DNA from 2 places in the Streptococcus uberis genome. Region 2 is predicted to be linked to the other one. Evidence: predicted binding sites of a transcription regulator. Region 2 holds the regulator's gene; the other holds the start of a gene.
The links. The regulator NrdR, encoded in region 2, represses ribonucleotide reductase genes. The targets are predictions, from matches to a motif close to ACACNATATATNGTGT.
Positions count from the first base shown of each region.

Region 1: the regulator NrdR is predicted to act here: its motif matches at 3,719-3,734, upstream of nrdH (glutaredoxin-like protein NrdH).

Region 1 is NZ_LS483397.1:1,257,928-1,273,365, forward strand. Features, by position in the region: gene DQM95_RS06555 (NADP-dependent glyceraldehyde-3-phosphate dehydrogenase) at 1-1,207, opposite strand, end outside; gene ptsP (phosphoenolpyruvate--protein phosphotransferase) at 1,362-3,095, opposite strand; gene DQM95_RS06565 (phosphocarrier protein HPr) at 3,100-3,363, opposite strand; gene nrdH (glutaredoxin-like protein NrdH) at 3,848-4,066, shown strand; gene nrdE (class 1b ribonucleoside-diphosphate reductase subunit alpha) at 4,086-6,245, shown strand; gene nrdF (class 1b ribonucleoside-diphosphate reductase subunit beta) at 6,813-7,772, shown strand; gene DQM95_RS06585 (hypothetical protein) at 7,896-8,888, shown strand; gene DQM95_RS06590 (chloride channel protein) at 8,950-10,203, shown strand; gene alaS (alanine--tRNA ligase) at 10,241-12,862, opposite strand; gene prsA (peptidylprolyl isomerase PrsA) at 13,154-14,098, opposite strand; gene DQM95_RS06605 (O-methyltransferase) at 14,161-14,868, opposite strand; gene DQM95_RS06610 (L-lactate MFS transporter) at 15,008-15,438, opposite strand, start outside.
Region 2 is NZ_LS483397.1:423,791-439,228, forward strand. Features, by position in the region: gene ktrA (potassium uptake transporter gating subunit KtrA) at 1-444, opposite strand, end outside; gene ktrB (potassium uptake transporter channel subunit KtrB) at 455-1,846, opposite strand; gene rsmG (16S rRNA (guanine(527)-N(7))-methyltransferase RsmG) at 1,918-2,631, opposite strand; gene DQM95_RS02425 (LemA family protein) at 2,778-3,335, shown strand; gene htpX (zinc metalloprotease HtpX) at 3,370-4,263, shown strand; gene DQM95_RS02435 (YceD family protein) at 4,476-5,009, shown strand; gene covR (two-component system response regulator CovR/CsrR) at 5,232-5,918, shown strand; gene DQM95_RS02445 (HAMP domain-containing sensor histidine kinase) at 5,922-7,424, shown strand; gene nrdR (transcriptional regulator NrdR) at 7,587-8,081, shown strand; gene DQM95_RS02455 (replication initiation and membrane attachment family protein) at 8,065-9,261, shown strand; gene dnaI (primosomal protein DnaI) at 9,262-10,164, shown strand; gene der (ribosome biogenesis GTPase Der) at 10,213-11,523, shown strand; gene DQM95_RS02470 (DEAD/DEAH box helicase) at 11,673-14,762, shown strand; gene DQM95_RS02475 (PrsW family glutamic-type intramembrane protease) at 14,826-15,413, opposite strand.

The DNA of each region.
Region 1 (15,438 bases), 830 kb from region 2:
ACTCTGAAGCATTTGAAATATCAATAGCTTCTTCCAAAGAATTCACACGAATAAATGGTAATACAGGACCAAATGGTTCTTCCCAAGCTAGGCGCATATCCGTAGTAACATGGTCGAAGACAACAGGTGAAATTAAGTTACCTTCACGTTTGATCTCGGTTAAGGCTTTTGCACCTTTTTCATTAGCATCAGTAATTAATCCTTCGACAAAATCTGCCGCTTTTGTGTCAATTAAAGGTGTGATATCAGCGTTGTCTTCTGGCATACCTACACTTAGGTTTTTAACCAAGTCACAAACATGTTTTTCAAGCTCATCTGCAACACTATCCATAACTAAGACACGTTTAACAGCTGTACAGCGTTGTCCAGAATAACCGAAAGCACCTGCTACGATGTTTTTGGCAGCTAAAGCTAAATCAGCATCTTCTAAAACAATGGCAGAATCTTTACCACCTAGTTCTAGCATGATTGGACGCATTCCAGCTAATTGACCAATTCTTTCACCAACTGGTGTTGAACCCGTGAAATTAATAAAGTTTACAGCTTCATGCTCAACAATGTAATCACCAATAACAGAACCGCGACCAGTAATGGTATTGAAAACTCCAGCAGGTACGCCTGCCTCAGCAAAGACTTCAGCTAATAGCAATCCTGAAATAGAGCCTTGTGTTGGTGGTTTAAGGGCTACTACGTTCCCAGCAATCAGTGCAGGTGCAATTTTTGATCCAGCTAAATTGATTGGATAATTAAATGGTGAAATAGCAAGGACAAGACCAACTGGTTCATGACGAACAATGGCAATTTTCTTCTTACTTGATGCTTCAAAACTGCCTCCTTCAAGAACTTCACCTTCCATGCGGATTCCTTCTTCTGCAGCGTAATTAATAATTTCAGCTGTACGAACAACTTCACTAACTGCTGCTTTATGACCCTTTGCAACTTCTTTTGAAAGAATAGCACCGATTTTTTCCGCATCACGAACTAAAATATCTGCTGCTTTATGAAGGATAGCTGCACGTTCAACATATGAAAGCTCACGCCAAGCTTGAAAAGCATTTTTTGCAGATTGGTAAACATAGTCAACTTCTTCAGTAGACATAGCTGGTACGCTACCTAGTTCTTCTCCTGTTGCTGGTGCATAGATTTTAATTTCATTTTCTGAAAGTTTCCATTCACCATTAACAAGATTTTTATATTGTTTAGTCAAATTGTTATCTCCTTTTATGATAATAAGTCTATTTTATCACTTTTTCGATTTATTTCAAACATATAATACGATAATTGTCTGAAAATTGAAATAATTTCATACCTCAAAAAATTTGATACATAAAAAGAAGTTGGATTTCCAACTTCTTTCATGATTAGTTTTCAGGTAAGTATTCTTTAGATAATGCTAAAACTTCTTCTGCTGTAGAACATTCTGTTATAGCACGTTGTGCATACTCACGCATTTTAGCTGTGTCTAATGTTTTCATCAAGCTACGCGTACGTAAAACTGATGTAGCTGACATTGAAAATTCATCCAATCCCATTCCCACAAGTAATGGAACTGCTTGTTGATCTCCAGCCATCTCACCACACATACCAGCCCATTTACCTTCAGCGTGTGCTGATTTGATAACGTTGTTAATTAAACGTAAGATTGATGGGTTATATGGTTGGTAAAGGTATGAAACTTGTTCATTCATACGGTCAGCAGCCATTGTATATTGAATCAAATCGTTAGTTCCAATTGAGAAGAAGTCAACTTCTTTAGCGAATTGGTCAGCTAACATAGCTGCTGCAGGAATTTCAATCATAATACCAACTTGAATATCGTCAGCAACAGCCACTCCTTCTGCAACAAGTTTAGCTTTTTCTTCATCAAAGACAGCTTTAGCAGCACGGAATTCTTTAACAAGAGCAACCATTGGGAACATGATGCGTAGTTTACCGTGAACTGAAGCACGAAGAAGGGCACGAATTTGTGTGCGGAACATAGCATCTCCAGTTTCAGAGATTGAAATACGAAGAGCACGGAAACCAAGGAATGGATTCATTTCTTTTGGAAGGTCAAAATATGGTAATTCTTTATCTCCTCCAATGTCCATCGTACGAACAACAACTGGTTTGCCATTCATACCTTCCAATACAGCTTTGTAAGCTTCATATTGTTCATCTTCAGTTGGGAAGTCTTGAGAATCCATGTAAAGGAACTCTGTTCGATATAGTCCAACAGCTTCAGCGCCATTATCATTAACACCTTCAACATCTTTTGGAGTACCAATGTTTGCGGCAAGTTCAAAGTGTTTTCCATCAGCTGTTACAGTTTCAGCATCTTTTAATAATGCCCATTCTGCTTTTTGTTTAGCATAAGCTGAACCAGCTTCTTTGAAGGCAAGAATTTGTTCTTCTGAAGGGTTAATAATAACTTCTCCAGTGATACCGTTAACGGCAACAATATCTCCGTCATTAACACGTTTTGTAATATCATTTGTTCCTAATACTGCTGCAATTTCAAGCGTACGAGCCATGATAGCGGAGTGACTTGTACGACCTCCAATATTAGTAACAAATGCTTTTACAAACTGTTTATTTAATTGAGCTGTATCAGAAGGTGTTAAATCATGAGCTATAACGATAGACTCTTCATCAATAGTAGCAGGATTTGGAAGTTTTACACCTAATAAGTGAGCTAAGACACGTTTTGCAACGTCACGAATATCGGCCGCACGTTCTTGCATATAAGGATTATCTTCCATACCTTCAAAGATAGTGATAAACATATCAGTCACTTCTTTGAGTCCAGTTTCTGCATTTGTTTGTTTTGCACGAATAGTCTCTTTGATTTGACTAATCATTTCTGGGTCAGCAAGTACCATTAAATGAGCGTCAAATACAGAAGCTGCTTCTTCGCCTAAGCTCTCTACTGCTTTCTCACGGATAACAGAAAGCTCGTCTTGTGAAGCTTGTAATGCTACATCAAGGCGAGCTTCTTCTGCGTTTGTATCTTCGACTGTGATAGTCTCAAATGACAAATCCGGTTGAACCAATAGATATGCTTTAGCAACGGCAACACCATCAGAGGCTGCAATTCCTTTAAGCATTTCTGTCATAGTCTTATGCCAATCCTTCTTTTGTCATTGTTTCTTCGATTGCTGCGATAGCATCATCAGCGTCAGCACCTTCAGCTGTGATTGTCACGTCAGCACCTTGACCAACACCAAGGCTCATAACACCCATGATAGATTTAAGGTTTACTGCTTTTCCTTTGTAGTCTAATGTAATGTCTGATGCAAATTTGCTTGCAGTTTGAACAAGTAAAGTCGCTGGACGAGCGTGAATCCCTGTTTCTGCAACAATGTGAAAATCTTTTGAAGCCATATTATGGTTCTCCTTTTAATAGTTGTGTATTTTTGAGCCACCACATGGTAACCCTTACAATAACAGATTATAGCATAATGCTATTTTATTTTCAAGATTAAATGTTCTCACAAGAAAAATATTTGAAATGTTTTCTTAAAATTTTCATTTAATATTTGACAATATAAATGACTTACAAAAGCTTATTTTCATCTTTTATTGTGTTAGGAAATTTTTCCCAAAATTTTTTGACTTTCCAAAACTTCTATTTTCTTTAGCTTATGTTTTGTTATTTTAATGAAATGGTCTTGAAAAGCGAGAAAACTTTTCTGCAAGAAATATCAATTCAGCATCAAAGGCCGATACAATCGCATCCACACAATATATAGTGATGCAAAAACCGATTGACCCCAAAATATTGTGTTTTTTTGGGATAAAAATCTTGCATTTTACCTTCAAATTTAATATGCTATTAGAGTATTGAAATTTTAAAAGGAGAAATAAGATGATAACTGTCTATTCTAAAAATAATTGTATGCAATGTAAAATGACTAAGAAATTCCTAGAACAAAACGGGGCTGACTTTCAAGAGATTAATATCGATGAACATCCTGAAAAAATTGACTATGTGAAAAGCCTTGGTTTTACATCCGCACCAGTTATTGAAAGTGATAATCTTGTTTTTTCTGGATTTCAACCGGCTAAATTAAAAGAAATAATCTAAAGAGTAAGGAACTGTTAATATGAGTCTAAAAGATATTGGCGATATTTCGTATTTTCGCCTAAACAATGAGATTAACCGACCTGTTAATGGAAAAATCCCATTAAACAAAGATAAAGAAGCATTAGATGCCTTTTTTAAAGAAAATGTTATTCCAAATACTAAAGCATTCCCTTCTGTTACAGAGAAAATTAACTTCCTCTTAGAACATGATTATATTGAAAGTGAGTTTATCAAAAAATACACTTTTGACTTTATTGAAGAATTAGCAGCTCTTATTAAAGAAGAAAAATTCCAATTTAAATCTTTCATGGCGGCTTACAAATTCTATCAACAATATGCTCTCAAAACAAATGATGGAGAATATTACTTAGAAAGTCTTGAAGATCGTGTTATGTTCAATGCTCTCTATTTTGCTGATGGAAATGAAGACTTGGCCAAGGATTTGGCTATTGAAATGATTAACCAACGTTATCAACCAGCTACTCCTTCTTTCTTAAATGCAGGTCGTAGCCGCCGTGGAGAATTAGTATCATGTTTCTTAATTCAAGTTACTGATGACATGAATTCAATTGGTCGTTCAATCAATTCTGCCCTACAATTATCTCGTATCGGTGGTGGCGTTGGAATCACATTATCAAACCTTCGGGAGGCTGGAGCTCCAATTAAGGGCTATGCCGGCGCCGCATCAGGTGTTGTACCTGTCATGAAACTTTTTGAAGATAGTTTCTCCTATTCTAATCAGTTAGGCCAACGTCAAGGGGCTGGTGTTGTTTATCTCAATATTTTCCATCCAGATATCATTGCTTTTCTTTCAACAAAGAAAGAAAATGCTGATGAAAAAGTCCGTGTCAAAACCTTATCATTGGGACTTACTGTTCCAGATAAATTCTATGAATTAGCTCGTCAAAATGAAGATATGTATCTTTTTAGTCCATATGACGTAGAACGTGAATACGGAGTGGCTTTCAACTATATTGACATCACAGAGAAGTATGACGAACTAGTAGCCAACCCTAAGATTACCAAGACTAAAATTCGTGCTCGTGATTTGGAAACAGAGATTTCTAAACTTCAACAAGAATCTGGCTATCCTTATATTATCAATATCGATACTGCCAACAAAGCAAATCCTATCGATGGAAAAATCATTATGAGCAACCTTTGCTCTGAAATTCTTCAGGTGCAAAAACCAAGTATCATAAATGATGCTCAAGAATTTATTGAAATGGGAACAGATATTTCATGTAACTTGGGCTCTACCAACATCCTAAACATGATGACCTCACCAGATTTTGGCCGTTCCATTAAAGCGATGACACGCGCACTTACATTTGTTACGGATTCTTCTCAAATTGAAGCTGTGCCCACAGTCAAAAATGGAAATCAACAAGCGCATACCTTTGGGCTTGGGGCTATGGGTCTTCATTCCTTCTTAGCAAAAAACCACATTGAATATGGTAGTCCTGAATCGGTAGAATTCACTGATATCTACTTCATGCTAATGAATTATTGGACCCTAGTGGAATCCAATAACATCGCTCGTGAACGTCAAACGACTTTCGTTGGTTTTGAAAAATCAAAATATGCTGACGGAAGCTACTTCGACAAATATGTGACCGGTCAATTTGTTCCCAAATCAGACCTTGTTAAAGAGCTTTTTAAAGACCATTTTATTCCTCAGGCATCGGACTGGGAAGCCCTTCGACAAGCTGTTCAAAAAGATGGTCTCTACCATCAAAACCGTTTAGCTGTAGCACCAAATGGTTCTATCTCATACATCAATGACTGCTCTGCTTCTATTCACCCAATCACTCAAAGAATTGAAGAACGCCAAGAGAAGAAAATTGGTAAAATTTACTATCCAGCCAATGGTTTATCAACGGATACAATTCCTTATTACACATCTGCCTATGATATGGATATGCGTAAGGTTATTGATGTTTACGCCGCAGCAACTCAACACGTTGACCAAGGCTTATCATTGACTTTATTCCTTCGAAGTGAACTTCCAAAAGAACTTTATGAATGGAAAACAGAAAGTAAGCAAACAACTCGTGACCTTTCTATTCTTCGCAACTATGCCTTCAATAAAGGCATTAAATCAATCTATTATGTCCGTACCTTTACAGATGACGGCGAAGAAGTTGGCTCTAACCAGTGTGAATCATGTGTTATTTAATTGGTTAAGAAGTAATGATGCTAAAGCATCTATTACTTCTACGGCAGTCGCTATTTGGCGATCTGCCTAAACCACTTACTAACTTCGTAAATGAAGTATTATCGACTTCATTTACTCCGTGTCGTAATGGCGTCTTTGAAATATTGTCGTTAATGCAGCTATTACTTATACGGCTGGCGCTGTTTGCGATCTGCTTATACCAATTACTAACTTCGTAAATGAAGTATTATCGACCTCATTTACTCCGTGTCGTAATGGCGTCTTTGAAATATTGTCGTTAATGCAGCTATTACTTATACGGCTGGCGCTGTTTGCGATCTGCCTAAACCACTTACTAACTTCGTAAACGAAGTATTATCGACTTCATTTACTCCGTGTCGTAATGGCGTCTTTGAAATATAGTTGCTAATGCAGCTATTACTTCTACGGCAGTCACTGTTTGGTGATCTGCTTATACCAATTACGGACTTAGAAGAACGTTGCGGAAATACTTTCTATTTTTTCCGCGCTTTCTTATTATGATTACCACCGGTTATATCATCACCCTCTTTTAGGAGATTTTAAAGAATGACAACATATTATGAAGCAATAAACTGGAATGAAATTGAAGACGTTATTGATAAATCAACTTGGGAAAAGTTGACTGAACAATTCTGGCTTGATACGCGCATTCCTTTATCCAACGATTTAGATGACTGGCGCAAGCTTTCAGCACAAGAAAAAGATTTAGTTGGTAAAGTTTTTGGTGGTCTTACCTTATTAGATACCATGCAATCTGAAACAGGGGTTGAAGCTATTCGAGCGGATGTCAGAACACCTCATGAAGAAGCGGTATTAAATAATATTCAATTTATGGAATCCGTCCACGCTAAATCTTATTCTTCCATTTTTTCAACCTTAAATACCAAAAAAGAAATTGAAGAGATTTTTGAATGGACTAACAATAATGAATTTTTGCAAAAGAAAGCAAAAATCATTAATGATATTTATGCTAATGGGGATGCCCTACAAAAAAAGGTTGCATCAACCTATCTAGAAACTTTCTTATTTTATTCAGGATTCTTTACTCCACTTTACTATTTAGGTAATAATAAACTGGCAAACGTTGCAGAAATTATTAAATTGATTATCCGTGACGAATCTGTTCATGGTACCTACATTGGTTATAAATTCCAATTAGGTTTCAATGAGTTGTCAGAAGACAAACAAGAATCATTTCGTGAATGGATGTATGATCTTCTTTACCAACTTTATGAAAATGAAGAAGAATACACGAAAACACTTTATGATCCAGTTGGTTGGACTGAGGAAGTAATGACATTCCTCCGTTATAATGCCAACAAGGCCTTGATGAATTTGGGACAAGATCCACTCTTTCCAGATACGGCAAACGATGTAAATCCTATCGTGATGAATGGTATCTCAACAGGTACTTCTAATCATGACTTCTTTAGTCAAGTTGGTAATGGTTACCTTCTTGGTTCAGTAGAAGCCATGACTGACGAAGATTATAATTATGGCCTCTAAGTTACTTTCCTCATCCAATTAATGAAATCAACCAACTAATAGAAAGCCAAGTCAAGTGAGACTTGGCTTTTATATTGCAAAAAAATTTGATTAGCTTATAATAAAGGAAAAGAGGAACATAAAATGACTGATTTAAAAACAATTGAACGAAAGTATAGTAATCTTTTCCAAAAAGATCCTTATGCGAAAAACAAACTCTTGTACCATGATTTCATCCTCCAATATCCAGATTCAGAGATGTCTATTGCTAGGTTTTACCAAACCATAGCACAGGATGATTCATTTTTTGACGACTACCCAGAAAATGAGATTTCACTAGCCTTACTTAATGACTTGTTAACTTTAAGCCGAAAAAACACGCTTGTTTTGCAAGGCGCAGATCGCCTTATTTTGGATGCGAAAAACATGATTGCAAGGGAAAAAAATGAACCTATTATGGTTTTCAATGTTGATGAAGGGCTCATCATTTTGTCACTGTCAACTTTTTTCCTATTATTCATCGTTATGACCTACATTAATCAACCACTTATCATTCTTTTCTGGTTTTTAATCATTGCGAGCTCACTTTTTTTCTATTTCCATTACGTTAAAACACTAAAACAAACAAATGGGAAAAATCATACAATTAACAACCTTGTTATCGAAAGACAAGAGGAGATTGTTGCAGTTGCCGATATGGATAAACTCTTTTTTCAAAATGCTCTGAAAAACCATCCCTACTATAGTCTTCTTACATCATGCCAATGGGAATATTTAGAAGCACTACAAACCATTTTATTTAATGGTGAAGCCTCAACGATTAAAGAAGCTAGAAACTTACTCGATCAGCGCATACGCGATGCTGAAATGCTTAGCATTATGGCAGAGCAGCAAAAGGATTTGAATCAGCTAAAACGAAATCAAGAACGTCAGGCCAAAATAATGCAACAGCAAGTCAAAAAACAAGAAAAACTATATAAAGATTTGGTCAAAGAAAAAGAAAAACTATATAAAGATTTGGTCAAAGAAAAAGAAACAAGAGAAGAAATGGACCGTCATTTACGCAACCGCCAACGTTATTTACGAATGCGACAAATACATGATTATTATCGAAATCGCGATAAAGATAAAGCTTAAAAAGCAGTCAAGCAAAAAGCTGACTGCTTTCTTTCTATCTAGGTTTTGATATAATAGAAATATGACAAAATCAATCGATTCTCACTTAAAATGGCTAGGCCTACTTTTCTTGACCGGAATTACTGCTGGTTTAGTAGCTAGTGTCCTTACTATTTTAATTCATCTTATTCAAGCTATCAGTTTTGGCTATAATGAGGGTTCTTTCAGCCTTCAAATCGCACATGTTTCCCCTATTAGACGATTTTTCTCTGTCATTTTATCAGGACTTGTTGCTGCTTTTGGATGGTATAGCTTACAAAAATACGGTAAGCCATTTAAAAGCATCTCAGCTATCGTCAAAAAACAAGAAACTGTTCACCCATTATCTAATTTCATCCACGGGATGTTACAACTCATTACAGTTTCTATGGGATCACCACTAGGACGAGAAGGCGCATCCCGTGAGGTAGCCGTTGCACTCACAGCTACTTGGCTTCCCCTATTCCATTTAAGCAAAAACGAAATCAGTTTGATTCTTGCTTGTGCTTCAGGTGCTGCATTGGGTGCTGTCTATAACGCTCCATTAGCAACCGTTGCTTTTATTATAGAAAGTATTCTTTTAAAATGGCAGAAAGATTATATCATCGCTGCCATCCTCAGCTCCTTTATTGCAGTTTGGACTGTCCGTTTATTATCCGGAAATGAGATTCAGTATCAACTTGCCAAATTAGCTTGGACTCCAGGACTTTTTCTATGGGCTATTTTTGCCGGTATCGTCATTTCATTTGTGACATTTGCTTATAAAGCATTGCTCAATCATCTACCAAAACGAGATCTTACGAGTCAAAAATTCCTAGTTTTGACATTAATAGCTTTTACTTTAGTTGCTTTCATGAGTCTTTTTTTCCCCGAAATTTTAGGAAATGGCAAAGCTGGTCTTCTTTATTATCTCCACCATAAATTTGATTTTTCTTATAGTCTCCTTCTCCTCATTGCAAAAGCTATCGCGGTTCTGATAACCTTCTACGCTGGCCTATACGGAGGTAAAATTGCACCATCCATGATGATGGGCGGAGCATTGGGGCTACTGTTAGGTCAAGCTTGGAATTTCCTCCTTCCACTGCAACTTTCAATCCCATATGCTATTATTATTGGAGCTACTCTCTTTCTAGCCATCATCAATAGTATTCCAATCGCTGCTACACTTTTCTTAGTAGAAATTACCGGACAACCCATTCTTAATGCTCTTCCAATAGCACTTGCAGTTGGAACATCGCTTTTATTTCAACGACTAATGCAAAAACTTACAAAGCGTCAAAATAAAGTATTCCATTAACACAAAAGAAGCTAGGCAAATACCTAGCTTCTTTATGTTATTTCATTTTATCAGCAACTGAAGAAAGCAACGTTTCGATTTGCGAAGCATCAGAACCACCTGCCATGGCCATGTCTGGTTTTCCTCCACCACGACCAGAAACAATTGGTGCCAATTCTTTAATCAGATTACCAGCATGAACGTCTTTTGTTTGACTAGCAACCAATACATTGACTTTTTCCCCAATTGAAGCAACTAAAACTAAGATATCAGAATAATCTTTTTGTTTCCAATTATCAGCAAAGGTACGCAATGCTCCAGCATCTGAAACAGATACTTGTTTAGCAATATAACGGATACCATTTGCCTCTTTGACATCTTTAAAGAGGTCACCAGCTTGAGCTGCAGCCGCTTTTTCTTTAAGTTCAGCATTTTCTTTTTGTAAGTCACGAACTTGTTCAGAAAGACTAGCCACTTTTGCTGGTACTTCTTTTAATTGCGGAGCTTTTAAGTTAGCAGCAATTTCCTTAAGAGCATCTTCACGTTGGCGGAAAGCTTCGAAAGCTTGTTGTCCAGTTAAAGCTAAGATACGACGGGTACCCGAACCAATTCCTTCTTCCTTAACAATCTTGAATAAGCCAATTTCAGAAGTATTTGATAAATGGGTACCACCACAAAGCTCAACAGAGTAGTCACCAATTGTAACAACACGAACCACTTTACCATATTTCTCACCAAAGAGAGCCATAGCTCCCATTGATTTAGCAGTGTCAACATCTGTTTCGATGGTATTAACCGCAATGGCATTCCAGATTTGTTGATTGACTTCTTCTTCAATACGACGAAGTTCTTCAGCTGTTACAGCTTCAAAATGTGTAAAGTCAAAACGAAGGAACTCTTCTTCATTCAATGAACCAGCCTGAGTAGCATGATCACCAATGATGTTATGAAGAGCAGCATGGAGCAAATGAGTAGCCGTATGATTTTTTTCTACTGCATAGCGACGTTTATGGTCTATTTCAAGAACATAGGAGCTATCAATTGAAAGGCTAGCTAATACGTCAACGGTATGAAGTGCTTGACCATTAGGTGCTTTTTGGACATCGGTAACCTTAGCTAAGATATCGCCCTTATCATTTTTAATAACACCATGGTCGGCTACTTGACCACCCATTTCCGCATAGAAAGGTGTCCGGTCAAAAACAAGTAATGCTTGGCCTTCTGAAACCATGTCGCTACGTTCATTGTCAACAACAATGACTGAAAGATTAGCTGTAAGCGTTTCTTCTTCATAAGAGAAGACTGAAGCTTCTGTAATTCCAGCTAAGGTTTCATTTTGCATTCCCATAGAACCACCTTTAACAACAGCAGCACGCGCACGGTCTTGCTGTTCTTTCATGGCAGCCTTGAATCCCTCATGATCAATCTTATAACCCGCATCTTCTGCTAATTCCTCAGTTAATTCTACTGGGAAACCATAGGTATCGTACAATTTAAAGATATCTTTACCTTCTAATGTGTCTTTACCTTCTTCTTTTAACTGCGCTAGCAATTGATCCAAGTGACCAGATCCAGCATCGATGGTACGTGCAAATGTTTCTTCTTCACGTTTGATAATTTTTTCAATAAAGTCCCTTTTTTCAAGGATTTCTGGGTAATAAGACTCCATAATTTGACCAACAGTCACAACGAGTTTGTAAAGGAAGGTCTCAGTAATCCCCAAACGACGACCATGCATAACAGCACGACGAAGTAAGCGACGAAGCACATAACCACGTCCTTCATTTCCTGGAAGAGCACCATCGCCAATTGCGAATGAAAGGGCACGAATATGATCCGCAATAACTTTAAAGCTCATATTGTCGCCATCTTGGTCGTAAGGTTTGCCTGAAAGTTTTTCAACTTCTGAAATAATTGGCATAAATAAATCGGTTTCGAAGTTTGTTTTAGCCCCTTGCATCACCGCAACAAGACGCTCTAAACCAGCACCCGTATCAATATTTTTATTAGGAAGTTCTTTATATTCTGAACGCGGAATTTCCGGATCAGCATTGAATTGTGACAAGACGATATTCCAAATCTCAATGTAACGATCATTTTCAATATCTTCTTCTAAAAGACGAATCCCTATATTTTCTGGGTCAAAAGCTTCGCCACGATCAAAGAAAATCTCAGTATCAGGACCTGAAGGACCCGCACCAATTTCCCAGAAGTTTTCTTCTAAAGGAATCAAATGACTTGGGTCTACACCCAATGAAATCCAACGGTTGTAAGAATCCATATCCTCTGGATAGTAAGTCATGTATAGTTTTTCTTTAGGAAAGGCAAACCATTCAGGACTTGTCAAAAGCTCAAATCCCCATTCGATGGCTTCATCACGGAAATAATCTCCAATAGAAAAATTACCAAGCATTTCAAACATGGTGTGGTGACGAGCAGTCTTACCAACATTTTCAATATCATTTGTACGTATAGATTTTTGAGCATTGGTAATACGAGGATTTTCAGGAATAACAGACCCATCAAAATATTTTTTTAAGGTTGCAACACCTGAATTAATCCAAAGCAATGTAGGGTCGTTAACTGGAACCAAATTTGCAGAAGGTTCTACAGAATGACCTTTTGATTTCCAAAAATCCAACCACATTTGGCGAATTTGGGCAGATGACATGTGTTTCATAATGTTCAGATAGCAAGAGAAAATGAATTCTCTCGTTCCTTTCTTTTAGTTCTCCTTGGAAATAAACATAAAACAAGCCCATATCACAGAGGGCGAAAACCGCGGTACCACCTCTATTCAATGAACTTGTCATTATCTTTATCATATTTTCGATTGTAACAATTAAGTAGCATGTTTATCGGATTTTCCATGACTTTCAGCAACCGTCATTTTTCTGTATCCAATCCCTGACAAACAATTCTTAACTAACTTATTATACAGTCTTTTTTCATTTCGGTCAACGACTTGCCTTTATTTCCCTACTGAACTTGTTAAAGCATTGTTGGTATTATTTTTATTAGAAGCAAATTGTGACAAGATATTTGCAAAGGCTTTGTCTTTAATTTTAACATTTGCCTTATCTAAAGTTTTTGAAATCACTTTGTTTTGGAAGTTACTGTCGTTTTCCTTTTCATTCATAATGATTTCTTTTAGTCGTGATTTGTATTCTTTCCAATCGGCTTTTTTCTCAGCTTTCTTGACTAAATGAACCACATAAAATTTTTTCTGATAAGTTCTTGAATCCATAACTGTAATAACAGCTGATTTTTCACCTTCATTTAATTTTGCTGTTTCTTTAATGACATCACTTGGTAAAACAGTGTCGGCTGAATCAAAGGTGTAATCAATTTTTTTATTGGCTTCAGTCGTGTTTTCTTTTGCGATGTTAGCAAAGTCAGCACCTTCAGCTTTTGTTTCTTCTAAAACTTTTTTGGCTTTTTCTTCATCATCAAAAGCAATAACTTGTGTTGTCATTTCAGGGGTATATGATTCAAAAGCTTTTTTATAATTATCATCTGTTAGTTCTTTTTTGGCAGCTTGTTTTACCGCATATTCAACTAACATTGTAGTGCGAATTTGTTTTTTATAGGTGTCCGTTGTCAGTCCTGCCTGTGCTAAAGCATCAGAGAAAGAAGAACCGTACTGCTTAGCCGTTTTATTATAAGATTCCTCAACCTTTTTCTCAGGGACACTTTTACCATATTCTTTTTCAAAGACACGTGATAAAATCAAACTCAACATGGATTGTTGTGCCGCTGTTGACGTTTTAGCTTCATTATAAAAGTCAGTTACTGTAATGGTATCACCTTTCATGGTAACTACTTTTGTATTGTCACTTGTTGAAGAACATGCTGCAAGGGTAAGGACAGATGCAAGCGTTACAAATCCCGTAACAATTTTTTTTGATGTATTCATGTAATGTTAGACTCCTTTTAATCTTTAACCTCATTATTATAACACAATTTCTTAAAAATTACTTAATCTACGAGGTCTACAAACTCTTTATTCTTACGAATCATTAACAAACCATCACTGAGTGGAATCAAACTAGCTGATAAATCTGGATGGTCTAGAGTCGCTTGAAAAAGTTTATGCAAACCACGGTAAATCGTACGTTGACCTCTTCTAACTTCTTCAATAGGTTTAGCAATATCACCACCTTGAAAAACATCATCAATAATAATAATGCCACCAACCTTAAGATTCCGTAATATTTCTGGAAGAAAAACAATGTATTTCGATTTCGCAGAATCTAGAAAAACAAAATCAAATTCTTGGTTCAATGTTGATAGGATATCTGCTGCATCACCTTCTAAAAGCGAAATCTGATGACGACTATCGTATTTTTCAAAATTTTTCTTTGCTAATTCAATCATTTCTGGATTGCGATCAATCGTGGTAATGGATGCCGTCGGAACATTTTCTGCCATCAAAAGGGCTGAAAAACCAATGGCCGTCCCAACTTCCAGAATAGCTTTAGGCTGTATAGTTTGTAGCAGTACCCTAAAATAGGCTACAACTTCATGTTGAATAATTGGAATATTTTCTTGCCTTGCAAAAGCTTCAATTTCTGCTAAAAATGACTCATTTTGCTTTTGTTTCGTCCTCATAAATGATACGATTTCTTCTTTCACAACCGGACGACGCATGTTGTGATTTGCATTTTCGCTATAAGATTTAACCATGGATTTAGCATATCACAGTTCCTCAAACAGTGTCAAGAATAGTGAAGGACTGCTCTTGAAACAAAAAACCACTAACTCAATAATTAGTGGTTTTCATTATTCATATGATTAAATCCCCATTGAATGAATCTTATAAGTATTAATCTATTACTGTCTGTCTTCTAGCATACATTACTCTCAACCAAATAGTAATTGATAAGGCTATCACATAAAGGGCAATGAAAAATTGTAAGGTAGTAGAATAGCTATGTGTCCATTCAAAAGTAATTGACAATAGCATTGGACCGACCAAAGCAGCAATCCCCCAAGCTGTCAAAATGTAGCCATGTAGTGTTGCTAATTCTTTTGCGCCAAAAATATCACTAAGATATGGTGGTATTAATGAGAAACCAGCACCATAACATGTCATCAAAATGGCCATTGCCGATACAAAAATGAATGGCATTTGGAAAAATAACAATAGGAAAGACATCATGATATTGACCATAAAAAGAACGATAAAGGTCATTGGTCTTCCAATGAAATCTGAAAGACTAGCCCAAAACAGACGCCCAAATCCATTGAAAACCC
Region 2 (15,438 bases):
AATACCATGTTCTAAATAAATGATACTTTCGATATGACGTTTTAAAATATTGGAGGCAACGCGTTTACCAGAATCTCTTTCTGGTGTGATAACTTTTGTGGCTCCAATACCATAGAGGACCTCTTCAAAAGTTTTATTTTTAGCTTTGGCAATAATAACTGGGACTTTTAATTTTTTACAATGCATGATGGCTAGAACTGAGGATTCCAGATTATTCCCAGTAGCAATCACAACAATATCACACTGGTCAATACCAATAGCTAATAAAAAATCTTTATCAGTCATATCCCCGACAGCGGCCTTAGTAACAAAGTCACCTATTTCGTCTACATAATGTTCATTGGTATCAATGGCAATTACATCTTGATCAAACTGACTCAATTGCTTAGCAACTGTTCGACCAAAAATACCAAGTCCTAGAACAGCAATTGTTTTTCGTTTCATTTTTATCTCCTTATCCTACTAATATATCAGTTGTTGCATATCGTATCGTTTTTTCTTTTCGTGCAATTAAACTCAATAAGAATGTAATAGGACCAACTCGTCCAATAAACATCAGTAACATAATGATAATCCTACCTGGAGTTGATAATTTTGGAGTTACATTCATTGTGACGCCGACAGTGTCAATAGCAGAGATGGCTTCAAATAATAAGGCGACAGGATCAATGTAAGGTTCAACGGCTAACAGAAGAATATAACCTATGGTGAGTATTGTGAAGAAGAATATTAAGACTGACATGGTTTGTTTGACGGTTTTACTTGCAATCATCCGATGATGAAAGGTTACTTGAGATTGTGCTTTTAATTCAGATTTTAACAGTAAAAAGACAATCGCAACTGTCGTCACTTTAACCCCACCTGCTGTACCCCCTGGAGCTCCTCCAATAATCATTTGAATCATGTATAAGAAGTTGGTTGGGGCTAAAGTGTCAGTATAGGAAAGGGTAGCAAAACCTGCGGTACGCATGGTGACTGTTTGGAAAAAACTAACCATCAATTGTTGCCATAGATTATAGTTTGCAATGGTATTAGGATTATCTTTTTCCAAAAACCAAGTGATTAAGGTACCTGTAATTAATATAATAAGTGTTGTTTGTAAAATCAGACGTGTTTGATTGGACAACTTTTGATAAAAGAGGCCATGACATTTTGGTTTATCATAAAAATAACGTTTTAAATTATTAGAGAGGTCATACCATACTGCAAAACCAATACCACCAAAAATAATGAGTAATGCAACGACAAAATTGATGGTAGGGTTGACGACAAAATCCGTCAAGCTGTTGGAACCAAAGTTATCAAAACCAGCATTACAAAAGGCAGACACAGCTAAGAAGAGGCTATTGAAGATACCATTCTTTAACCCAAATCGAGGAATAAAATCTGTCAAGATGACCAGAAATGCAATGCTTTCAATAGCAAATGTTACCTTATAAGCAAAGAAAAGGTAATGTTTGAGATTTGTACTATCATTTCTATTGAGGGCGGATTGTAATAAGGAATGGCCGGACAAATCCATTTTCTTTTGCAATGCAAAAGTACTAAAAGCAATCAAGGTAACTAATCCCAGTCCACCAATTTGCATTAAAATAATAGCAACCATCTGACCAAAACCGTTGTATACTTCAGAGATAGGGATTACTGAAAGTCCGGTTACACAAACCATTGAGACAACATTAAACAAATGGTCCAAATAGACAGACTCACTAGCATTTTGGTATTGAAAGAATGGAAGTGACAACAAGATACTTCCAATTAGAATCACCAAGGCAAAACTAAAGGTAAGCCGTCGTGTAATTGACCAGGTTCTAATCCATGAAAAAAACATAATGCCTCCTAAAATGTATCACTTTCATCATATCAAAAAAGAATGAAAAAAGCTAAATCAATATCTTTAATTTAGCTTTACAACAGTTATAATGGTTTTTTGTTAGGAGTGCCAGCTTTACGTGGGTATTTTCTAGGAGTTTCTTTTTTCTTTTCAACAATCGTAATATACCTAGAATCACCATTTGGAAGCTGATAATGATTGTTTTCAATAACTTGTGAGAACAAAAGTTTCAATGCATTTTGAGCGTCGGTTAATTCTTGATCGACGGCTTGAGCTTTTAATGCTAATAATTTTCCATTGAGTTTTAAAAAAGGAATGGTTAATTCGGATAAAATCTGCATTCGAGCAACTGCACGAGCCGTGACAATATCAAACTGAGCACGGAAGTTTATATCTTGCCCAAAATCTTCTGCCCTCCCGTGAAAGAAGTGAACACCTTCTAAGTGTAAGACTTCTGAAAGTTGTTTTAAAAATGTTATACGTTTGTTTAGGGAATCAATAATGGTGATATCTAATTGTGGATAAATAATTTTCATCGGGATACTAGGAAAACCTGCCCCTGCCCCAATGTCCAATAATTTGATAGGTTCATTTTTGATATAGCCATGTAAAATTGGCGCGATGGAATCATAAAAATGTTTTAAATAGACGTCATTTTTTTCTGTAATAGCTGTCAAATTTATTTTGTCATTCCACTCGACTAATGTTTGAAAATAGATGTCGAATTGTTCCTTTTGAAAATCATTGAGATGAATATCAAAATCTTCAAGAGCTTTGTAAAATACTTCGGGTGTCATTTTCTGCCTCAATCTTTAATTTTAATCTATTTTAACATAAAAGACAGGATAAAAAAATCATTCTTATCAGATAATAGGGATGTATATAGTTGCTATTACAGCAGAAATTGCTATAATTGAGACAAACGACATAAAGGAGAAAAAAGATGCCAATGTTTTTAATTATTTTAATCGTATTAGGACTGTTAGCGGTCTGGGTAATGATCAATTACAATAGCTTGGTGAAAAGCCGAATGCATACTAAAGAAGCTTGGAGTCAAATTGATGTACAATTAAAAAGAAGAAATGATTTAATTCCTAATTTAATTGAAACAGTAAAGGGCTATGCCGCATACGAAGAAAAAACCTTTGAAAAGATTGCTGAACTTCGTTCACAAGTAACCCATGCAGCAACTCCGGTTGCAACTATGGAGGCGTCAAATGAACTCACTAAGCAAGTTGCTAGTTTAATAGCCGTTGCTGAAAACTATCCTGAACTAAAAGCCAATACAAACTTCTTGAAACTTCAAGATGAATTAACCAATACGGAAAATAAAATTTCTTATTCCCGTCAATTGTTTAATACTACAACGTCTCAATATAATATGAAATTAGAAACATTTCCTAGCAATATTGTTGCAACTATTTTTGGATTTAAACCAAGTGAATTTCTTCAAACGCCAGAGGAAGAAAAAGCAGTTCCTAAAGTTGATTTTAATGTTTAAAAATTCATAAGACTGATGAGGAGAAAGGGAGTAGATGCTTTATCAACAAATTGCACAAAATAAACGAAAAACCATTTTCTTAATCCTTGCATTTTTCTTCTTGTTAACAGCTATTGGAGCAGCAGCTGGTTATCTATTAGTTGAATCTTATCAGTTTGGAATCGTCCTTGCCCTTATTTTGGGTAGTATTTATGCTTTTAGCATGATTTTTCAATCTACTAATGTGGTCATGGGAATGAATAAAGCTCGTGAAATCACAGTTGATCAAGCACCAGATTTTTTTCATATTGTTGAAGATATGGCAATGGTAGCACAAATTCCTATGCCCAAAGTTTACATTATAGATGACCCATCGTTAAATGCCTTCGCAACTGGTTCAAGTCCAGAAAATGCGGCAGTTGCAGCAACAAGTGGTCTTCTACAAGTGATGAATCGTGAAGAATTAGAAGGTGTTATCGGTCATGAGATCAGTCACATTCGAAATTATGATATCCGTATTTCCACAATAGCTGTTGCTTTGGCAAGTGCCATTACGTTAATTGCAAGTATGGGTAGTAGAATGATGTGGTATGGAGGAGGACGACAACGTCAGAATGATCGTGATAATAGTAGTCTGGGTATTGTCTTCTTAATTTTTTCACTGCTCTCTTTGATTCTTGCTCCGTTAATTGCAAGCATGGTTCAACTGGCTATTTCACGTCAACGTGAATACCTAGCTGATGCTAGCTCAGTTGAACTCACTAGAAATCCAGAGGGGATGATCAGAGCATTGGAAAAATTGAGTCAATCCCAACCGATGTCACATCCAGTTGATGATGCTAGCTCAGCATTATACATTAATGAGCCACAAAAAAGGGAAAGCCTTTCTTCGCTGTTTAGCACTCATCCACCAATCGCAGATCGAATTGAACGATTACGTCACATGTGAGAGTTTAAGGAAATCTTAAGCTCCTCTTTTTATGATTAGTTTAAATTAAATTATCAGTAAACGATTCGATATTCTAACTTTTTTAATGAAATGGAATTGGTTTAACCCTATTAAGAAAATAAAAAGCCAGATTCAGTTTATTTTTAAAGAAAAAAGTTGACAAAAGGAAAAAATAATAGTAAAAATAAATTAGAGTTTTATTAGGAGAAAATATGATTTTTATTTCAGACTTGAAAAAGAAACAAGAGCCTGTTCATTTTAAGGAATCGCTTGATATTAAAGATAAACTTTTGGAACGAAACAAAGATATCCTTGATATCAAAGACGTCCTTGCAATTGGAACTGTAAGCTATGAAGAGGGAATATTTCTGTTAAACTATCATCTTAGTTACACCCTAACCATGCCATCAAGTCGATCAATGAAAGCAGTAACTCTTTATCAAGAAAATGATATTAATGAGTTATTTATTGAAGAGAGTCAGGTCACTCAGAATAAGGATATCGTTGAAGAAGAACTCGTCCTAATTTTATCTGGAGAGACGATTGATATTGAAGAAAGTGTTATTGATAACATTTTATTAGATATTCCGCTTCAAGTTTTGGCCCCTGAGGAAGAAAATTCTGTTGACATGCCAAAGGGAAAGGAATGGACTGTATTAACAGAGGAACAATACCAATCTATGAAAGCTGATACGGCGAAAGAAAATAACCCGTTTGCAAGTTTAAATGGATTGTTTGATGAATAAAACTGACTATTTAAGAAAATTGTAATTTTTAATTGAAATATAGTTATTACTTTGGTATACTCTATACAGTATCTGATTAGTTTATGACATGCTTGTTTGAGAGTATTTAATGGATAGACATCTTTGTCCCGAACTAACGGATGATAAGACTGTCTATGGACAAAAAATAAGTGTGAACCTTTCATATATAAAAATAAAAATTGAAGGGAATAAGGAAAAAATATGACAAAGAAAATTTTAATCGTTGAAGATGAGAAAAATCTTGCGAGATTTGTATCTTTAGAATTACAACATGAAGGTTATGAAGTAACAGTCGAGGTAAATGGGCGTGAAGGTTTAGAAACGGCTCTTGAAAAAGACTTTGATTTAATCCTTTTAGATTTAATGTTACCTGAAATGGATGGTTTTGAAGTGACACGTCGCTTACAGACTGAGAAAACAACCTATATCATGATGATGACTGCACGTGATTCTATCATGGATGTCGTGGCAGGTTTAGACCGTGGTGCGGATGATTATATTGTTAAACCATTTGCCATTGAAGAGTTATTAGCACGTATCAGAGCGATTTTCCGTCGTCAAGACATTGAAACAGAGAAGAAAGCTCCCAATCAAGGAATCTATCGTGATTTAGTTTTAAATCCACAAAATCGTTCAGTCAACCGTGGTGATGATGAAATTTCATTAACAAAACGTGAATATGATTTGTTAAATATTCTTATGTCAAATATGAACCGTGTTATGACACGTGAAGAATTATTATCAAACGTTTGGAAATATGACGAAGCAGTGGAAACAAATGTTGTTGATGTCTATATTCGTTACCTTCGTGGAAAAATTGACATGCCTGGAAGAGAGTCATACATTCAAACAGTTCGTGGAATGGGATACGTAATTCGCGAGAAATAGAAAATGAAAAAAGAAATTCAGAAGAAACAAAAGTATAAAAGGTCACTTCCAAAACGACTTTCTAATTTATTCTTTGTCCTCTTTTTCTGTATTTTCTCTGCCTTTACTCTGATTGCTTATTATTCAACCGACTATTTTTTAGTCAAAAAAGAAAAGCAGTCATTGACACAAACCGTTAATTTAGTTAGAGTTCGTCTTTCGGAGGTGGACTCTAATTTTTCATTTGATAACCTGGCAGAAGTTTTATATAAAAATGATAAGAGTAATTTAAAGATTGACTCATCAGGTGATTCTGATATTATTAGAAGTCATAGAGATATAACTAATATATTAGATGCAAAACAAGAAATCTATATTTATAATGTAGAGAAACGGATGATTTTTACAACAGATGATGAAGAATTTTCTTATCAATTAGAAGGCCCACTAAATAAAGTCTTTACTGATGCTGTTGAAAATCAATACCGTGGCTTTTCAATCATCAAAAAAGTTTATTCTAAGAAAACGCAAAAAGTAATAGGTTATGTGCAAATCTATCAAGATTTAGAAGACTATTATGTTATTCGGGCTCGCTTACTGCTATGGTTGATTTTTGTGGAATTATTTGGCACATGCTTAGCCTATCTCATCATTTATTTTTCAACTCGAAAATTTTTAGAACCGATTAAAAATCTACATGAGGTTATGAGAAATATTTCCAAAAATCCCAATAACTTGGCCTTGCGTGCTCATATACAATCTGGTGATGAGATTGAGGAGTTGTCTATCATTTTTGATAACATGTTAGACAAGGTGGAAAATTATACGACCTTACAATCACGATTTATTAGTGATGTCAGTCATGAGTTGAGAACACCAGTTGCTATTATTAAAGGTCATATTGGTCTCCTTCAGAGGTGGGGAAAAGATGATCATGACATTTTAGAAGAGAGTCTTTCGGCAACCGCACATGAAGCAGACCGCATGGCTATTATGATAAATGACATGTTGGATATGATACGTGTTCAGGGGAGTTTTGAAGGTCATCAACACGATACCACACAATTGGAATCTTCTATTGAGACGGTTATTGGTAATTTCAGAGTCTTAAAAGAGGACTTCACCTTTAACTGGACACCAAGGGACAGCAAGACGCTTGCTAGAATTTATAAAAATCATTTTGAACAAGCTTTAATGATTTTAATCGATAATGCTATTAAGTATTCAAGAAATGAAAAAGTTATTTCAGTTGATTTAGACTGTGATGACCAATATGCTATATTGAAAGTATCTGATCGAGGTGAAGGCATCTCAGAAGAAGATATCAAGCATATCTTTGAACGTTTCTATCGAACGGATAAATCACGAAATAGAACTAGTACTCAGGCTGGATTAGGAATTGGCTTATCCATTCTTCAACAAATTGTCGAAGGCTATCATCTATCCATGAAAGTTGAAAGTCAGTTGAATCAAGGTTCTACTTTTATTATTTTCATCCCATTAGCTCAGCAAAAAGGGATTGAATAAAACTGTGACTGTGAGTCATAACAAAGAAGGAAAAGACTAGTTGTAACAAACTGGTCTTTTTGATTGACAACAGCTGATTTCGAAAGGATATATCCTTTTGAAATATGATTTTTTATGTTAAAATAGAGTACTAGATTAATTTGATAGAATTGGGGTGTTTGCGTGCGTTGTCCGAAATGTAATTATAATAAATCAAGTGTTGTTGATAGTCGTCAAGCCGAAGATGGAAATACGATTAGACGTCGCCGAGAATGTGAAAAATGTCATACAAGATTTACGACTTTTGAACGTCTTGAAGAACTCCCATTACTCGTGGTAAAAAAAGATGGTACTCGTGAACAGTTCTCGAGAGATAAAATTTTAAATGGTGTCGTTCAAAGTGCACAAAAAAGACCAGTTTCTAGTACTGATATCGAAAATTTGATCTCTCGTATTGAGCAAAAAGTTCGTGCAAATTACGAAAATGAGGTCTCAAGCACAGCTATTGGGAATCTGGTCATGGAAGAATTGGCGGAGTTAGATGAAATAACCTATGTTCGTTTTGCTAGTGTCTACAAAAGTTTTAAGGACGTGGACGAAATTGAAGCATTATTGCAACAAATTACTAACCGTGTCCGTGGAAAAAAGAAGAGTAGTATAGATGATGAAACCCATTGATACTTTTTATTACATCAAACATAATCAGGTACAAGTAAATGTAGGAAGTCTCATACAACTTTATTTCCCTATTATTGGTGGGGATGCTTTTGCACTCTATCATTACTTCACGCAATTTTTTGATAACGGCAGCAGAAGTCATAAATTGACAGAAGTTTTAAATCACTTGCAATTTGGAATGCCGCGGTTAGAAGAAGCTCTTTCCTTATTGACAGCTTTAGATTTATTATCTCTATATCAATTTTCAGATCATTACTTAATAAAAATTAATCCTCCATTGGACAAGGATACTTTCTTGTCAAATCCGGTATATAAAAGCTTGTTAGAAAAGGAAATTGGAGAATTAGCTCTTAGCGACATGATGATGACGGTGCCTTATGAAGCCCGTGAAATGTCTAAATCTTTTTCGGAAGTCTTTGGATCAAAAATCACAACAAGTGAGGCAATGACAAAGGCAAAAGCTTATGTACCAAAAATTCACTTCGATCTGGATAGTTTCAAAAATCTAATGATCAGGGACGGCCTTCAGTTTGAGGATGAAAAGAGTGATATTGTTCAATTATATTCCCTTATGGAACAATACAAAATGACCTGGTTTGATCTTTATCAATTGGCTAAAGAAACGGCCATAAATGGTAAAATAGCACCGTCAAGACTTCTAGTCAAAAAACAAGAAAGCCAACATATATCAGTAGATACTGCTCAGTTTACGGCTGCAGAGCAAATTATTCTTAAAGAAGCTAAGAATGATACAGCTCTTATTTTTCTAGAAAAGATAAAAAATGCTAGACATGCAAGGGTGACCAAAGATGAAAGAGAACTCTTAATTTCTTTGGCAAAAATGAATTTTTTAGATGAAGTTATCAATGTCATGGTTCTTTATACCTTCAATAAAACCAAGTCAGCTAACTTGCAGAAAAATTACCTCTTAAAAATAGCAAATGATTTTTCTTATCAAAGAGTTACTCGAGCAGAAGATGCCATTTTAAAAATGCGAACTTTTGAGGAACGTAAGTTACAAAGCACAGCTTCCACCAAGAAAGTAACTAAAAGCAACGTCCCGGCATGGAGTAATCCGGATTACAAAGAATCCACAAGTCCGGAGCAGCAAGCAGAGCTAGACCGTTTCAAAGAAGAAGCACTAAAACGATTAGAAAATTTAAGTAAAGGCGGTGAATAAATGGAAAAGATTGGAAACACCATCAGTAAGTTGCATCAAGCTAATCGAGGAAATTCCGAACAGCTTATTGAAAACATTCTGTCAGATCCAGAGGTCGCTGACTTCATTTCAAGCCATCATTTGACCCAAGATGAGATCCGTCTCAGTTTATCCAAGTTTAATCAGTTTTTAGTTGAAAGACAAAAATATCAAACGAATGATAATGCATACATTGCTAAGGGATATGCCCCGATTTTAGTCATGAATGAGGGGTATGCGGATGTTTCATATCTTGAAACCAAGGAATTGATCGAAGCTAAAAGGAAAGCTGCTATTTCCGAACGGATTAATCTGGTTAACTTGCCTAAATCGTATCGACATATTAAGATGTCAGATTTTGATATTAATAATGCCAGTCGTATGCGCGCCATGTCAGAAATTTTAGATTTTGTGGAAAATTATCCAAGTGCAGGGCAAAAGGGACTTTATTTATATGGCGATATGGGTATTGGCAAATCCTATATGATGGCAGCAATGGCTCGTGAGTTGTCCGAGAAAAAAGGTGTTTCAACAACACTCTTGCACTTTCCAACATTTACCATTGATGTGAAAAATGCGATTTCTTCTGGATCTGTCAAGGAAGAAATTGATGCTGTTAAAAGTGTACCAGTTTTAATTTTAGATGATATTGGTGCCGAACAAGCCACATCCTGGGTGCGAGATGAAGTCTTGCAAGTTATTTTACAATATAGAATGTTAGAAGAATTACCGACCTTTTTCACTTCTAACTATAGTTTAAGTGATTTAGAAAGAAAATGGGCTAATATTAAAGGAAATGACGAGACTTGGCAAGCTAAGCGAGTCATGGAACGTGTTCGCTATTTGGCGCGTGAGTTTCACTTAGAAGGTGTTAATCGTCGTTGATGAGAAATGTTTAGGTCATTCATTGAATGAGAAAAGAGAAGGAGAATCATGGTTTTACCTACAGTTGCCATTGTTGGACGTCCAAATGTTGGCAAGTCCACACTATTTAACAGAATTGCAGGAGAACGCATTTCCATCGTCGAAGACGTGGAAGGTGTAACACGTGACCGGATTTATGCGACGGGAGAATGGCTTAACCGTAAGTTTTCGATAATAGATACTGGTGGTATTGATGACGTTGATGCACCGTTTATGGAGCAAATTAAGCATCAAGCACAGATTGCTATGGACGAAGCGGATGTCATTGTATTTGTAGTATCTGGTAAAGAAGGTGTAACGGATGCTGACGAGTATGTAGCAAAAATGCTCTACCGAACGAATAAGCCTGTTATTTTAGCGGTTAATAAGGTTGATAATCCAGAAATGCGTAATGATATTTATGATTTTTATGCACTTGGATTAGGAGATCCTTACCCAGCTTCATCTGTTCATGGTATTGGTACTGGTGATATATTAGATGCTATCATCGAAAAGTTACCAGTTGAAGAAGAAGAAATTAATGATAATACCATACGTTTCAGTTTGATTGGACGTCCAAATGTTGGTAAATCAAGCTTGATAAATGCCATCCTTGGTGAAGAAAGGGTCATTGCTAGTCCAGTAGCTGGAACGACACGTGATGCTATAGATACACATTTTACAGATCAAGATGGCCAAGAATACAATATGATTGATACAGCAGGTATGCGTAAATCTGGTAAAGTATATGAGAATACTGAAAAGTATTCAGTTATGCGTGCTATGAGAGCCATTGATCGTTCGGATGTTGTTCTATTAGTCATTAATGCGGAAGAGGGGATTCGGGAATACGATAAGCGTATTGCAGGCTTTGCTCATGAAGCCGGAAAAGGGATGATTATTGTCGTAAACAAATGGGATTTACTTGAAAAAGACAATCATACTGTGGCAAAATGGGAAGCTGATATTCGCGACCAATTCCAATTTCTATCATATGCACCGATTATTTTTGTATCGGCACTTACCAAACAACGTCTGAATAAATTACCAGAATTGATTAAAAAAATTAGTGAGTCTCAGAATAAACGTATCCCATCTGCTGTACTTAATGACGTTATTATGGATGCTATCGCTATTAATCCGACGCCAACTGATAAAGGCAAACGTCTTAAAATTTTCTATGCTACCCAAGTATCCGTTAAACCGCCGACATTTGTTATTTTTGTAAATGAGGAAGAATTGATGCACTTTTCATACCTTCGTTTCTTAGAAAATCAGATTCGTGCAGCTTTTACCTTTGAAGGAACACCAATTCATTTGATTGCACGGAAACGCAAATAAGGTAGCTTAATTAAACTGCTTTTGCCATTGAGGTTTGAGTTTTTCTCGGCCTCTTTTTTGATGTAAACCTTTTGTAAAAATAAGATTTTTTAGAGTATTCCTCTTCTAAATTTGTTATAATTGAGGGATAAGGAAAAGGTAGGAGAAGTATGGCTAGATTAATTCCAGGACGTATCAGAAATCAAGGAATTGACCTTTTTGATAAAGGTCTTGTCTCCATTAATCATGAAAAAAAGGGTTTGATTAGTGCCCAAGTTGATTCTTACCAAGTCAGCTATGGTATTGAGGACAGTATGATTTCATGTCAGTGTTCTTTTTTTGAAACTAAAAAATATTGTCAACATATTGCGGCATTAGAACATTTTATGAAAAATAGTCAAGAAGGTAAAACCCTATTGACACGGTTAACTGACCAAAATAAAGAAAAAGATGAAGTAGACAAAATGACATCCTTTGGAAGTTTATTTCTAGACTCTTTAAAGATGAATGAGGATGATACAATTTCCTATAAACTTTCAGCAGTTGGTAGTAGGAGCCCCTTTTCATCAGATTTTTGGTGGAGTTTAAAAATCAAGCGTCTACCTGATCAAAGAACTTATGTAATCCGTGATATTAGAGGCTTTTTATCAATTGTGGAGAAAGAGGGCTATTATCAGATTGGAAAAAATTACTATGAACCTCTGTCATTAATTCAATTTGATATAGTAAGTCAGGAACTCATCCAATTTTTATGGCGTCTTGCACCAAATTTTGAAAAAACTGAAAATAGTCTCTTATTCCCCAATCATGCAAGAAATCTTTATTTGCCCTGCGGTTTTTTTGAAGAAGGCATCCGCTTGCTAACAGACTTAGAAGATTTTTCATTTGAAGGGCCACAAAAAACTTACTCACACGTTTGGGTAAGACCTTTAGATAATCAATTCGATTTATTTTGTTTCCATGTAGAAGTTCATCGAAAATCCATTGAATTGCAGATTAAAGAAAAAGCGATGCAATTTTTGTTTGATAATGAATATATCTTATTTCAGGATACCTTTTATCACCTTGATTTAAAACAACGGAAAATGGTAGCCGCGATTAGGAGTTTACCGATTCAAGCCGATTTGACAAAACATGTCCATTTTGACTTAGATGATCAGGCAAAGTTGGCAGCAAGTTTACTTGATTTTAAGGAGTTAGGGACTGTTACGGCACCAAAAAGTTTTGATATTAGAGATTTTGATGTCACCTTTCAGTTTTCCTTAGAAGATGCAAAAACGATACAGTTGCAGTTAATCTTTGATTTTGGAACTATCCAAGTTAGGGGTAAAGCAGATTTGGATCAGTTGCCATTTGCTAGCAACTACAAAAAAGAAGAGAAAATTTATCGTTCCTTGAAACAGTTTGGTTTTAGAGGTCATTTTATTTCCCGCTATGAGTTTCATGATGCCCATGATCTTTTTGATTTTTTCATGCAAACATTGCCTCATTTTGAAACCTTGGGTAAGGTCACAATAACAGAACAATTGGAAGCTTTAAGATTTACCCAATCCCCTCAGATAATAGTTGATAAAATGGGGAGCCTTTTAGATATTTCTTTTGATTTTTCAAGTGTATTTGAAAGTGATATTGATCAAGCGATGAGGGCACTTTTATCCAATAAACCGTATTTCGTTAGTGAAAAAGGTCAATTAGTTATCTTTGATGATAATACTCAAAAAATTAGTAAATCGTTGCAAGAATTGCGGGCCAAACAAGGATCAAATGGCCATATACAAGTAGATGGTATTGCTGCTCTCCAGGTGACGCAAATGTTTAATGGCATGGAAAATGTTCAATTGACCCAAGAAATTGCGGAACTTGTGATGGATTTGACCCATCCAGAGAATTTTGACCTACCAAAGCTGTCAGTTAATGCTACCCTTAGGGATTACCAAATTCATGGTATTAAATGGATGTCAACGTTGGATAAATATGGTTTTGGAGGTATCCTAGCAGATGATATGGGATTAGGTAAAACGTTGCAGACCATTACTTTTTTGGCAACGAAAATGACTTCGGAAACAAAAGTCCTTATTTTGACGCCGTCCAGTCTTTTGTATAATTGGTTGGATGAATTTGAAAAATTTTTACCACAATCAGACGTTGCAGTGGCTTATGGCTTAAAGCAATATCGTGATCAAGTTATTTCTGAAAATCATCAAATTACGATAACCAGTTATGCCTCTTTTAGGCAAGATTTCGACCGTTATCAAGATGATACTTTTGACTATTTGATTTTAGATGAAGCTCAGGTAATTAAAAATGCACAAACTAAAATTGCCCAAAGTTTAAGACATTTTAATGTTAAAAATTGTTTTGCACTTTCTGGGACGCCAATTGAAAATAAATTATTAGAAATTTGGTCCATTTTCCAAATTGTATTACCAGGTCTTTTACCTTCAAAAAAAGACTTTCAAAAAATGAAGGCAAAAGAAGTGTCAAAACGGGTTCGTCCATTTGTTTTACGTCGGAAAAAAGAAGATGTTTTACCGGAATTACCTGATTTAATTGAAATCACTTATACCAATGAAATGTCTGATGATCAAAAGGCGATTTATTTGGCACAATTGCGTCACATGCAAGATCGCATTAAAAATGCCTCAGATGCTGATATTAATAGACAAAAAATTGAAATATTATCAGGGATAACACGTTTACGTCAAATTTGTGATACCCCTAGTCTTTTTACGGAATATGATGGTGATTCTGGCAAATTAGAAAGCTTAAGGACACTATTACTACAAGTTAAAGAAAATGGTCATAGAGCATTGATATTTTCACAATTTAAAGGCATGCTAGAAATTGCTGAAAAGGAATTAGAAGAGATGGGATTGAATTCCTACAAAATAACGGGTTCAACTCCTGCAAATGAAAGACAGGAAATGACAAGAGCTTTCAATAATGGCTCGAAAGATGCTTTTTTGATTTCTCTAAAAGCTGGAGGTGTTGGACTAAATTTAACGGGGGCGGATACTGTTGTTCTGATTGATTTATGGTGGAATCCAGCTGTAGAAATGCAGGCCATCAGCCGTGCTCATCGCATTGGGCAAGATGACAATGTCGAAGTCTATCGTCTCATTACGCGAGGAACTATTGAAGAAAAGATCCTTGCCTTACAAGAAACAAAACGTAACTTAGTCACAACTGTTTTAGATGGTGATGAAAGTAGAGCTCACTTAACTGTTGAGGATATAAAAGAGATATTGGGAATCTCGTAAATATAGTAAAGAATAACATCTTAGCATTTACTCTAAGATGTTATTCTTTTTTTAAAAAAGAGTCTATTTTACTCTGGAAAAAATGGGATTAGCCTGATGGATTTTAAATAGTAAGGTAATGTATATTATCCAAGAAAACATAAATAGCACCATTTTAACTAAAATACTATGATCAGTATATGGACTGTTCCATGCAATATGAAGGAAGATAGGACAAAGGATAAAAAGATTAATAGCCCATTTTTGAGCTTTGGACTGCTGTTTCAAAAAGTAACTTCCAATCATCAAACTGGTCATCAACCAATGAGTAGCAAGTCCGAATTCAACTCTGGAAAATGCTTCAGTTATTGGAGATTGTTTGTCAACTATTGCTGCAATCAAATAGGTATAATCTTCGGAGATTTGAAAACCGAGTCCAACAGCTAGTCCAATAATTAGACAATGCCAAATATTATGAATTTTTGCAAGAAGTATGATAATGATTGCAAGTAAGAATTTTAGGACTTCTTCAAATAATGGTGGCGAAATACTTGGTGTCCAGTTCTTGATGAAATCTGAATGTGGGAAAAGCTGATTTAAAAGATTAGTGACATTGATATTAATCCAACCAGAAATTTGTCCAATGACAAAAATACCAAAGAATAGTGACATAAAAAACCAAATTAGAGAAATCTTT